Regions from separate parts of the Paenibacillus xylanilyticus genome, predicted to be linked through region 1. Evidence: riboswitches for the same ligand, from Rfam matches in the RefSeq annotation. Region 1 holds a riboswitch; the other holds the start of a gene.
What was found. Region 1 has a riboswitch for ZMP and ZTP ahead of F4V51_RS13935 (bifunctional 5,10-methylenetetrahydrofolate dehydrogenase/5,10-methenyltetrahydrofolate cyclohydrolase). Riboswitches for the same ligand answer to the same signal wherever they lie in the genome.
Positions count from the first base shown of each region.

Region 2: linked by a shared signal. The riboswitch ahead of F4V51_RS26430 (TIGR01440 family protein) and the one ahead of F4V51_RS13935 (bifunctional 5,10-methylenetetrahydrofolate dehydrogenase/5,10-methenyltetrahydrofolate cyclohydrolase) in region 1 are both predicted to bind ZMP and ZTP.

Region 1 covers NZ_CP044310.1:3,108,968-3,113,707, reverse strand. The annotation lists gene F4V51_RS13955 (ABC transporter substrate-binding protein) at 1-46, opposite strand, end outside; gene F4V51_RS13950 (hypothetical protein) at 273-638, opposite strand; gene F4V51_RS13945 (barstar family protein) at 877-1,152, opposite strand; gene F4V51_RS13940 (ribonuclease) at 1,169-1,606, opposite strand; ZMP/ZTP riboswitch at 1,732-1,813, shown strand; gene F4V51_RS13935 (bifunctional 5,10-methylenetetrahydrofolate dehydrogenase/5,10-methenyltetrahydrofolate cyclohydrolase) at 1,925-2,719, shown strand; gene F4V51_RS13930 (hypothetical protein) at 2,865-3,488, opposite strand; gene F4V51_RS13925 (helix-turn-helix domain-containing protein) at 3,588-4,445, opposite strand; gene F4V51_RS13920 (beta-galactosidase) at 4,566-4,740, shown strand, end outside.
Region 2 covers NZ_CP044310.1:5,909,602-5,914,341, forward strand. The annotation lists gene glyA (serine hydroxymethyltransferase) at 1-1,166, opposite strand, end outside; gene F4V51_RS26430 (TIGR01440 family protein) at 1,436-2,029, opposite strand; ZMP/ZTP riboswitch at 2,172-2,253, opposite strand; gene F4V51_RS26435 (low molecular weight protein arginine phosphatase) at 2,391-2,963, opposite strand; gene F4V51_RS26440 (manganese efflux pump MntP) at 3,086-3,646, opposite strand; gene F4V51_RS26445 (L-threonylcarbamoyladenylate synthase) at 3,862-4,740, opposite strand, start outside.

The DNA.
Region 1 (4,740 bases):
CGGTTAGTGCCAGTATAAGCAAGATCGAATTAGATCGCCTCAACAATGTAAACCCACCTTTTTAAATGATATTGATAATCGTTATCACTTTATCATGATGCAGTCTATTTGACAAGCTAATTCTAGTTCTCTTTGTAAAATGTAGTTATATTGAATGTTTCACCCCGCAGACAGCTTTCATTACAGGAACAAAAAAAAGCCGCCATGGGCGACTTTTAAGACAGATTGTTTAGTATTCGTGGAACCTTGTAATCTCCCATCCTTATCCTGTATTAGCTCTCTTTCAAGGTATTATGATCAACTACCATCCAATGGTTATCCCTATATTGCAACGTTATTCTTACAGAGATGGAACCTTCATTCGATCGATATTTACTGACCTCAAGTGTGGCCTCATTCTTCTCGTCCGCCAGCTCAACCTTTTCGATCCGCAGTAAAATTCCTCGGAGATTGCTTTCATTACCTTCATATAAACCTTGCTTAAGCAATTGTTCATAAGTAAGGTTATAAACGTCCACCTTATATTCCGTTTGTAAGAACTCCATTATATGTTGTCCATCAGAATCACTTAATGCAGGTGTCCGATCATAATCTATTGATATATACTCCATTGATCTATTAAGAGCTGAATCTATCATGATGACCTCTTCCAATGCTGCAACATATAGTTCGCTTAGACCGTTATCAGCATCTGCATTCGTGGACGTGCTTGCACAAGATGTTGTCAGACTAACCAGTGACAGAACATAAATGAAGTACAATAACTTCCTGGGAATGACCCTCACCTCCTGTGGATTCCTTAACTCCTTAACGGAAGTCTCATGGAACATGTTGCACATTAAAAAAAGCAGTCCTCAGCGGACTGCCCGTTCGTTTTTACATTTTCAGATCCAATTGAAATTGATCCAGCTCTTCTTCTGCTTCACGCATTAACTCCAATAGCTGATCAGCGTATTCTCCAAGCACAGCCCTGCTGGCCTCAAAATTCACCCATTGAATGGTTAGTGGTATTGAAATGAAGCCTGTAATGACATCCCATAACGCATCGAGATTCCGCCCGTAAGAGTCATCTAACCCCAGCTTCGCCTGAAGAATATCATGCAGCTCTTCTTTTCCATGAATATCATTTCCATCAATGATTACTGTCTTCATACCATCCTACCTTTGGTCATTTGATTTGTTCAAACGTGCGATAATGATCGGTTGTCTTGTATATTAAGCCATCACTGGAATAGAGGATTCGGTCACTCCCCCGGGTTCCACCCGAATAATTGATATCTGCCTCGTACCACGTTCTTCCCTTTTTCTTGGGTAACAGGCCTTCCCGATTCTGAAAAATATCACCGCCGATACTTTTGCCTGGGGCCACATCTTGCAGATTTCCTTCACTTGGTTCCCAGCCTAAAGCTCTGGCCTCCTTCTTGGTAATATAATTATCCGGAAGCTCCTGATGCTCGGCAAGATAATTGGCCACTTCGTCAAATTGGTTCAAGACAGCCTGAGTCTGGGTCGAATCATCTACAGTTAGCGATTCAAGTGAACAACCTGCGACCAGCATCGTCGCAAGAATAATGAGTACAGCACCTAGCCATTTTTTAATATACACTGCTTATAATCTCCTTTTAATCTTCTTAACTCAAAAAAGTATATACCAATCTGAACACAGTTCCAAGTATAGCTAAAGTTAAAAGGATTGATGTACATTTCAAAATGAAGTACTATCAAGGTAATATGGTCATATGTAACTGGCGAACACGGTGAACCGTGAGGGAGCATATGATGTCTAATCAAGCCGTACGCCTGGGCCGAGGTAAGGAAGTTTTATTTCCTTGCCTCTTTTTATTTGGAAAGGGCGATGATGAGCATGAGTACAGAGAAGCTAATGTTGAATTGACAAACGGTAGCGGACTTTATGAAGTAAGAGATGACTGCGAAGGTTGCCGGGTTGAAGGAGAAAGGAATTACACCTTGTCTAGCGACTATTTTGGTTGGTGATGATCCCTCATCAGAAACGTATGTACGAATGAAAGGCAATGCATGTGCCCGAATAGGGGTACATTCGATTAAAGTGGTTTTGCCTGCAGAGACTACAACGGAGCAATTAATTCAGGAAATAACCAAATTAAATGAAGACGTATCCGTTCATGGCATTCTGCTGCAGCACCCGGTACCGCATCATATCGATGAAAGAGCCGCTTTTGATGCTATAAGCATAGAGAAAGACGTGGATGGCGTTACCACCCTAGGATTTGCGTTAAATGCCTTTGGAATCGCCGCTTTCCCTTCCTGCACACCACAAGCGATTATCCGCATTCTGGATTTCTATAACGTACCCATCGAAGGCAAGCACGCTGTGGTCATAGGAAGAAGTCCAATTCTCGGTAAGCCCGTTTCAGCCATGCTGCTTAACCGAAATGCAACGGTAACTACCTGTCACTCCAAAACCGTCAATCTGGAAGAAATCGTGAAGTCAGGAGATATCGTGATTGCTGCCGTTGGCAAAGCCTGTTTTGTAAAAGGAAGCTGGATTAAACCTGGTGCAGTTGTCATTGATGCAGGTTACAATAAAGGCAATATCGGTGATGTGGACTTTTCATCCTGCTTGACTCCGTCATCTGCCATTACACCCGTCCCGGGTGGGGTTGGTCCCGTAACCATTGCTACGCTGATCGAACACACGATCAAATCAGCCTGCATGCAATCTGAAAAAACATCATAATATGTACGAAAGCACGCAAAGCTCACTCGTTTCATGAGGGCTTTGCGTGCTTCTTAGTGTATAGACATAAACCGTAATGAGCATTGAAAGTTCGTATATCTGCTAGTTCCATTTTCGTTACTCTACATATCTGTTCATGTTCTTTTTATTTCTTCGCATATTGTAAAATGGCCGTCGCCGCACGAATACGAAGTTCCTCGTCTTCACTCTGTAATGCCTTCCTTAGTACGTCGAGAGCTTCCTGCACTGTTCCGTCATCTACGCCAACCGAATGTTGAACTGCCGTTTCCGTTTCGGAAGTTCTTGAAATCCACGGCTCCAATTGAGCCTGTGAAAGTGGATACTCGAATGTTGAAATGATCGAAGCATTCGAAATCAGAGCACGTACCTTATCGTTTATCTCTGTCAGTGGAATTCGTCCCAACCACGTTACGCCTCGCCGATGACATATCGAATCTTCTTCAATGCTAACGGAGTCATCATAAAAGTAGTCACCGACATCTCCAACATATACCCACTCATCGTCATGAATTAAGACATGATCTCCATCCTGTATGATGTTTACAAATGCCTGTAGGGTACCTATTATCCCGCTCAGCTCCGATTCAGGTATGGCATAATGCTGCCCGATTTGCTCTTTCCATTCTTCAGTCGGCAGTTGTTCCAAATCCCCTGTAGCTGGCCAATCGATCCCGATAAAGTTATCTTCCAGGAAGGCTGCAGTTCGATCAGTTCCGTGTATGATGGATTGGATGTGAAAAAGGTTCATGCTGCACTTGTCCTCCTCTGATGCTACAACTTTATTTTACGTTCTACACATTATAGATGCTTTCATTTGGTTTGTCTTTCGCTTCAGCAGTTTATTAGATCAATCCAACAATCTCGCTTGAAGGTTATTTTTTCGTTTCCGAAATGCCGATGGTGTCTCGCCAAAGGCTTCACGGAATTTTCTTGTAAAATGTATACCGCAGTCGAATCCGACATCCGCAGCAATCTCTGCGATTTGCCGATTCGTTCCAGCGAGAAGCTGCGCTGCCTTCTCCAATCTGAACTTGTGAACTGTATTTAGAATCGTATCCCCTACCTGCTCCTTAAATAAATGAGAGAGGCGTGAGGTGGATAAACAGCATCGGTTCGCCAGTTCCGGTATGCTTATTTTCTGCGCAGGATACATCTGCAGATACCGCATGATCTCCGCAATTCGGGGATCCATCGTCGCCGGAACATCCGGTGGATAGGTGTGTTGAATGTGAATCAACGTCTCCTCGAGGGCCAGCTCAGATAATCGGCGATATTGTTCCGAACGGCCATCCGAAAATCCATGACGCACCAATCTTTGAAGAGCATTTTGCAAATCATGCTGTACCTCTTCCGAAACTATCCGCTGGTAGATGAAACGAGCTGACGTTTCAGGTAGCTTCAACCAAGTACTCCAATGGGGATCGGGTATGAAGTGTACCCATATAAATTCCCAATGATCCTGCTTCGTTCGATAATGATGCGGAAGCCCTGGCATAAGAATCGCCACATCCCCCGCTATGCAGGTTATCGAATTTTTGCCATGCTGTATTTCCCCTTCACCCGAAAGCGTATACATTAATAACCAGTCGATGCTCCCCGTTGGTCGATGAATTTCATATCCGTTCAACTCCTTATAATGACCTGCGATCAATATTCCAAAGGGCCTGTGTCCAACTATAGCATAATCCGCATGTTTTTTAGCCATTATCACACTACCTCGCTATGATCTATTCCATATAAAATGTAGCTGTAACGATATTTCTTTTATTATTGAACACAGTAGAATTCATCGTAAAGAACATATCACAAGGAGGTTGTCCCAGCAATGAGCCACATCTCAAAATTATCTTTAATAGATGCAGACCGTAAGAACATCCATCCCGGAAAATTGGGTATGCTTGGTGGTGCCAATCCCAGAGGAGATGCCTTTGGATTCACCAATTATTATATGACTCGTAATGGCGAGCCCTTCATCCCTATTGTAGGTGAATTTCACTTCT
Region 2 (4,740 bases), 2.8 Mb from region 1:
TCTCTAGGATTTTTCAATGTTTTTGCAATGATTTTACCGATAGCAACCATGGCTTCTTCGTTCATGCCACGGGAAGTAGCTGCCGGAGTACCAATACGAATGCCGCTCGTTACAAACGGGCTGGTCGGATCAAATGGAATTGCATTTTTGTTCACGGTAATACCGATGGAATCAAGCACATGCTCAGCTTCCTTACCTGTGATGTTCACGCTGCGAGTGTCGATCAGCATCAAGTGGTTGTCTGTACCGCCGGATACAATGTTCAGTCCTTCGGCAATCAGTGTTTCAGCCAAAACCTGAGCGTTCTTCACTACGTTTTGTGCATAAGTTTTGAACGAAGGCTGCAGGGCTTCACCCAGAGCTACCGCTTTGGAAGCAATAACGTGCATCAAAGGTCCACCTTGGGAACCTGGGAATACCGCTTTATCGATCGCAGCTGCCCAGGATTTGCGGCACAGGATCATACCGCCACGAGGTCCGCGCAGCGTTTTGTGTGTTGTCGTTGTTACGAAATGGGCATGCGGAACCGGGCTCGGATGCAATCCGGCAGCAACCAGTCCTGCAATGTGGGCCATGTCCACCATGAACAATGCACCTACATCGTTTGCGATGGAAGCGAGTTTTTCAAAATCAATCGTACGCGGGTATGCACTTGCGCCTGCAACAATCAGACGAGGACGGTGCTTGAACGCTGCTTTGCGCACTTCATCGTAATCGATCAGGAATGTATCTTCCTGTACGCCATAGGCCACGAAGTTGTAGAGCAAACCAGATGCATTCACCGGGCTGCCGTGAGTCAGGTGTCCACCATGAGCAAGGTTCATGCCCAGCACCGTGTCACCAGGTTTCAATGCGGCAAGATATACTGCCATATTCGCTTGTGCTCCGGAGTGAGGCTGTACGTTTACGTGCTCAGCTCCAAACAGTTCCTTCGCGCGGTCACGTGCGATATCTTCCACGACATCCACATGCTCGCAGCCACCATAATAACGTTTGCCTGGGTATCCTTCAGCGTACTTGTTTGTCAGTACAGATCCAAGTGCCTCAATTACCGCTTCACTTACGATGTTCTCGGATGCAATCAGCTCAATGTTGTTCTGTTGGCGTTTCAATTCCAAATTCATCGCTTCAAGTACTGCAGGGTCATTCTTACGCAATTGTTCCATGTTTAAATTCCTCCCAGTATATTAGTGAAGTTATAAAGCAAAATTGAAAGGTTACACTCGCCACTCCGAATGCAGCACAATCTTCCGATCGCTGTTATCCCCAGATTTTTTTGAATCCCCCTTTAAAGGGGAAATCCGGTGATAGCCTATGCTTCCGATGTAGCTTTCTTTCAGAAAGCTTTTAGGCAAGCACTTCGTTTCTCCAGATTTGTCCTGCACTCTCCGTTTTCGTGTAAACATTAATTTCGCTTTATAGTAGGTTGAAGATATCAGTCACAAAATGTCGAATCTGGTTGCTCTTCCATCTGATACACCGCACGTTCGCCGCCAATCAGCTTCGGTCGGGTCAACGCTGTCGTTACACGGGCTTCCCCGATGTAGCGAAGTGTTGTACGGAAGGGGACTGCCACATGCCGCAAGTGCATGCCAATCATCGTTTCCCCGATATCCACTCCTGCATGAGCATGCACATGTTCAGCCAGACAAGGATCATTCAGTGAACGATATGCTGCAGATGCCATGGAACCGCCTGCCTTGGGAACCGGTACGGCACCCACTTCAGTCAAACCAAGACGCGTGAGCAGTGAACGCTCCATCACGAGTGCACGGTTCAAATGTTCACAGCACTGAAACACAGGCTCGAAGCCAAATTCCTGCTGCACCTCGCGAATCCCTGCAAGAAGCTGCTGTGCTACATCAACGGCACCACTCGTACCAATCTTTTGGCCTGCAACCTCGCTTGTGCTTGTACCGATCACAACGATCTGTCCAGGTCCAAGCTTACCGGCAAGTGCCAGTTCACGCAGAATGGTTACGGTCTGTTCCTGCAATCCGGGTTGATCCGAATCTAACTCAATAGTCATCCTATCGCCTCCCGATAAAATCATGCCTGACTTCCTCACGGCAGTCCGCTCTTGTATTCATGCACGGCATCTCAGGTACTATTATAGCGAATAATCAGATGAAAGACGAAAAAAAGAGCAGTCTGCGGGTATCGCAGAATTGCTCTTTTGCCCAGGCGACCGGCCGTTTGTTCCGGTGCTCCATTGTGGTTGTGCCCACTTCGTCGCCAGTTACACCGGATCCCTGTTTTCCCCTTCATCATAAAACAACCCACGCTTAAAATCAACGGGTAATTTACACCACGTGTTCGTTTTTGCATAACAATTTAATTTAAAAATTCAATCTTCACTGTCCCATTACTATGACCTGCACAATCAGGGTTTATCCCAACTTGTCCAGAAGGCGATCCAGTGCAGTTCTGATCTCCGCAGCGGCGATATTGTAATCATCACGACTGCCGCCAAACGGGTCAGATATATCAAAGCTTGGAATACGCTGCCGGATCTCAATCACGCGTTCACGCTCTGATGCCAGAATCTCCTGACCGAGTGCACGCTTCAGTTCCATTGTGGCGAACAGGCTGTCCAGTTCCTGAAGATCATTCAGAACCTGATTATCATTCTCCACATATTCTTTCAGCGTGTACGTCTTGTGTACCGAATCCGGGAAAACCTGCAGAACATGCTGTTTATGGCTTCGCGTTAACGTAAGGACCAAATCTGCCCAGCCAATCAGGCTCGCGTTAAGCTGTGTGGAATGACCAGGCCCTTCCGCCTGATGATCTCTTAATACAGCTTCGGCATGACGGGAAATTGGCATTCCCGATGCTGCCGCCACACCTGCAGAACGAACCTCTACCTGAATGCCCCGTTCCGCTGCCAGCTTGCGCAAAAGCCCCTCCGCCATGGGGCTGCGGCACGTATTACCTGTACATACAAACAAAATATGTTTCATTGTGATAGCCTCCCCATTTCGCAAATGTTGTCGAATGATGCAATATTTTAATTTTAAATGATGAACAGTTAAAGAGTTTGGTTATGACTGCACAAGGGCTGCACTGCTTCGCTCTATGACTATTAAAAAATAAACAACAGTCCAAACGCAAGCAGGATGGCTCCACCAATCGCTTCACCATAATCACCAAGGTTCTGGCTCACTCGTCTTCCCAGCAGCAGACCCATGACGGACATGATTCCACCGCATGCACCAAAGGCAAGTACCGTCAGCACCAGATCACTGCTAAACATGCCGAGGGACACCCCAACGGAAAACGAATCCACGCTTACACTGAGTGAAAACAGTATCACACCGAGCATGGAGCGATGGTCCACCAGCTTGGTGTCACCTTCACGAAATGCATTCAGAATCATGTGACCCCCAAGCAGAACGAGCAATCCGCCTGCGGCATACGTCGTAATATCTCCCAAGAGAGAGCTGACGTATTTTCCCGTGTACATGCCGATCAGCGGCATGATGACATGAAACAAGGCCGTAACCAAGCTGATTCGCAGCACATCACGCAAACGAATGCCTTTCATGCCAATCCCAATGCCCAGCGAGAAGGCATCCAGCCCAAGGGCGACGGCCATGATCAAAATGGTTACCAACTGCCCCAAATGGGCAGACACATCCCACATTCCCATACCCCCAAGTCACGTAAAGGTTCTTGTACACGATATGCGGACAAGGACACAAACATGACGGGAGATAGAGAATGAATAGTCGGCTGAGACGCAGGCAAGCGTGTCAAAAGGGGATGGCTCTAATCGGCAGGCCGTGGTGTGGTTGTGCTTGCTGCCACGGCCTGCCGATTAGGTGGACCGGAGAGACATTGTCAGCTCCGGTCACGGTGTTACTGGTCACCAACCTGTATAAGTTGGTGACCAGCAGCTTTGAGCAGCCGATTCATAACGGCTGCTCCCAGCCCTTCGCGTGAGCAGGCTTCAGCCACAATGTATGTGGCGCCCTGCTCATCGCAGCTGCGCAGCGCGGCATACAGCCGGCGCGCTGCTTCTTCAAGCTCGCTGGCATTGCCCAGCGAGAATACGGCATCGGCGCGGTACTGCTCCGCGTGCTCGGCGAACGCCAGCACCGCGGTGCGCTCTCCGCGCTGCGCCGCCTCCGCGAGGGCGGCGCTGATCCAGGCCGCCACGGCTGGCGGCGGCCCCTCTACCACGCACAGCGACCCTGCGGGCGCATAGTGCGTGTACTTCATGCCCGGCGAGCGCGGCGCCAGGCTGCCTTCGCCTTCGGACCCACCCGCGAGAATCGCCGGGTCCGTGGCGACATGGGCGGCAACGGCGGACAACTGCTCCGCCGTAATGCCGCCAGGGCGCAGGATGGTGACGGTACCGTCGTCACCGACCTGCACTACCGTGGACTCGACGCCCACACCCGTGGGGCCGCCGTCCACGATGCCGCCGATGCGGCCAGCCAGATCCTCGCTCACATGTGAAGCGAGCGTCGGGCTTGGCCGCCCGGAGCGGTTAGCGCTTGGCGCAGCCACTGGGCACGCCGCTGCTGCGAGCAGCTGTAGAGCAACCGGGTGATCCGGCATGCGAACACCCACCGTGTCCAAGCCAGCCGTAACCCGCGGGGATACGGCGCCTGGTTTAACAGGCAGCACAATCGTGAGCGGCCCTGGCCAAAAGGCTTTGATCAGCGCTTCTGCCGCCTCATTCACTTCCGTAACCAGTGAATCCAGCTGATCGCGATGTGCAATATGCACAAT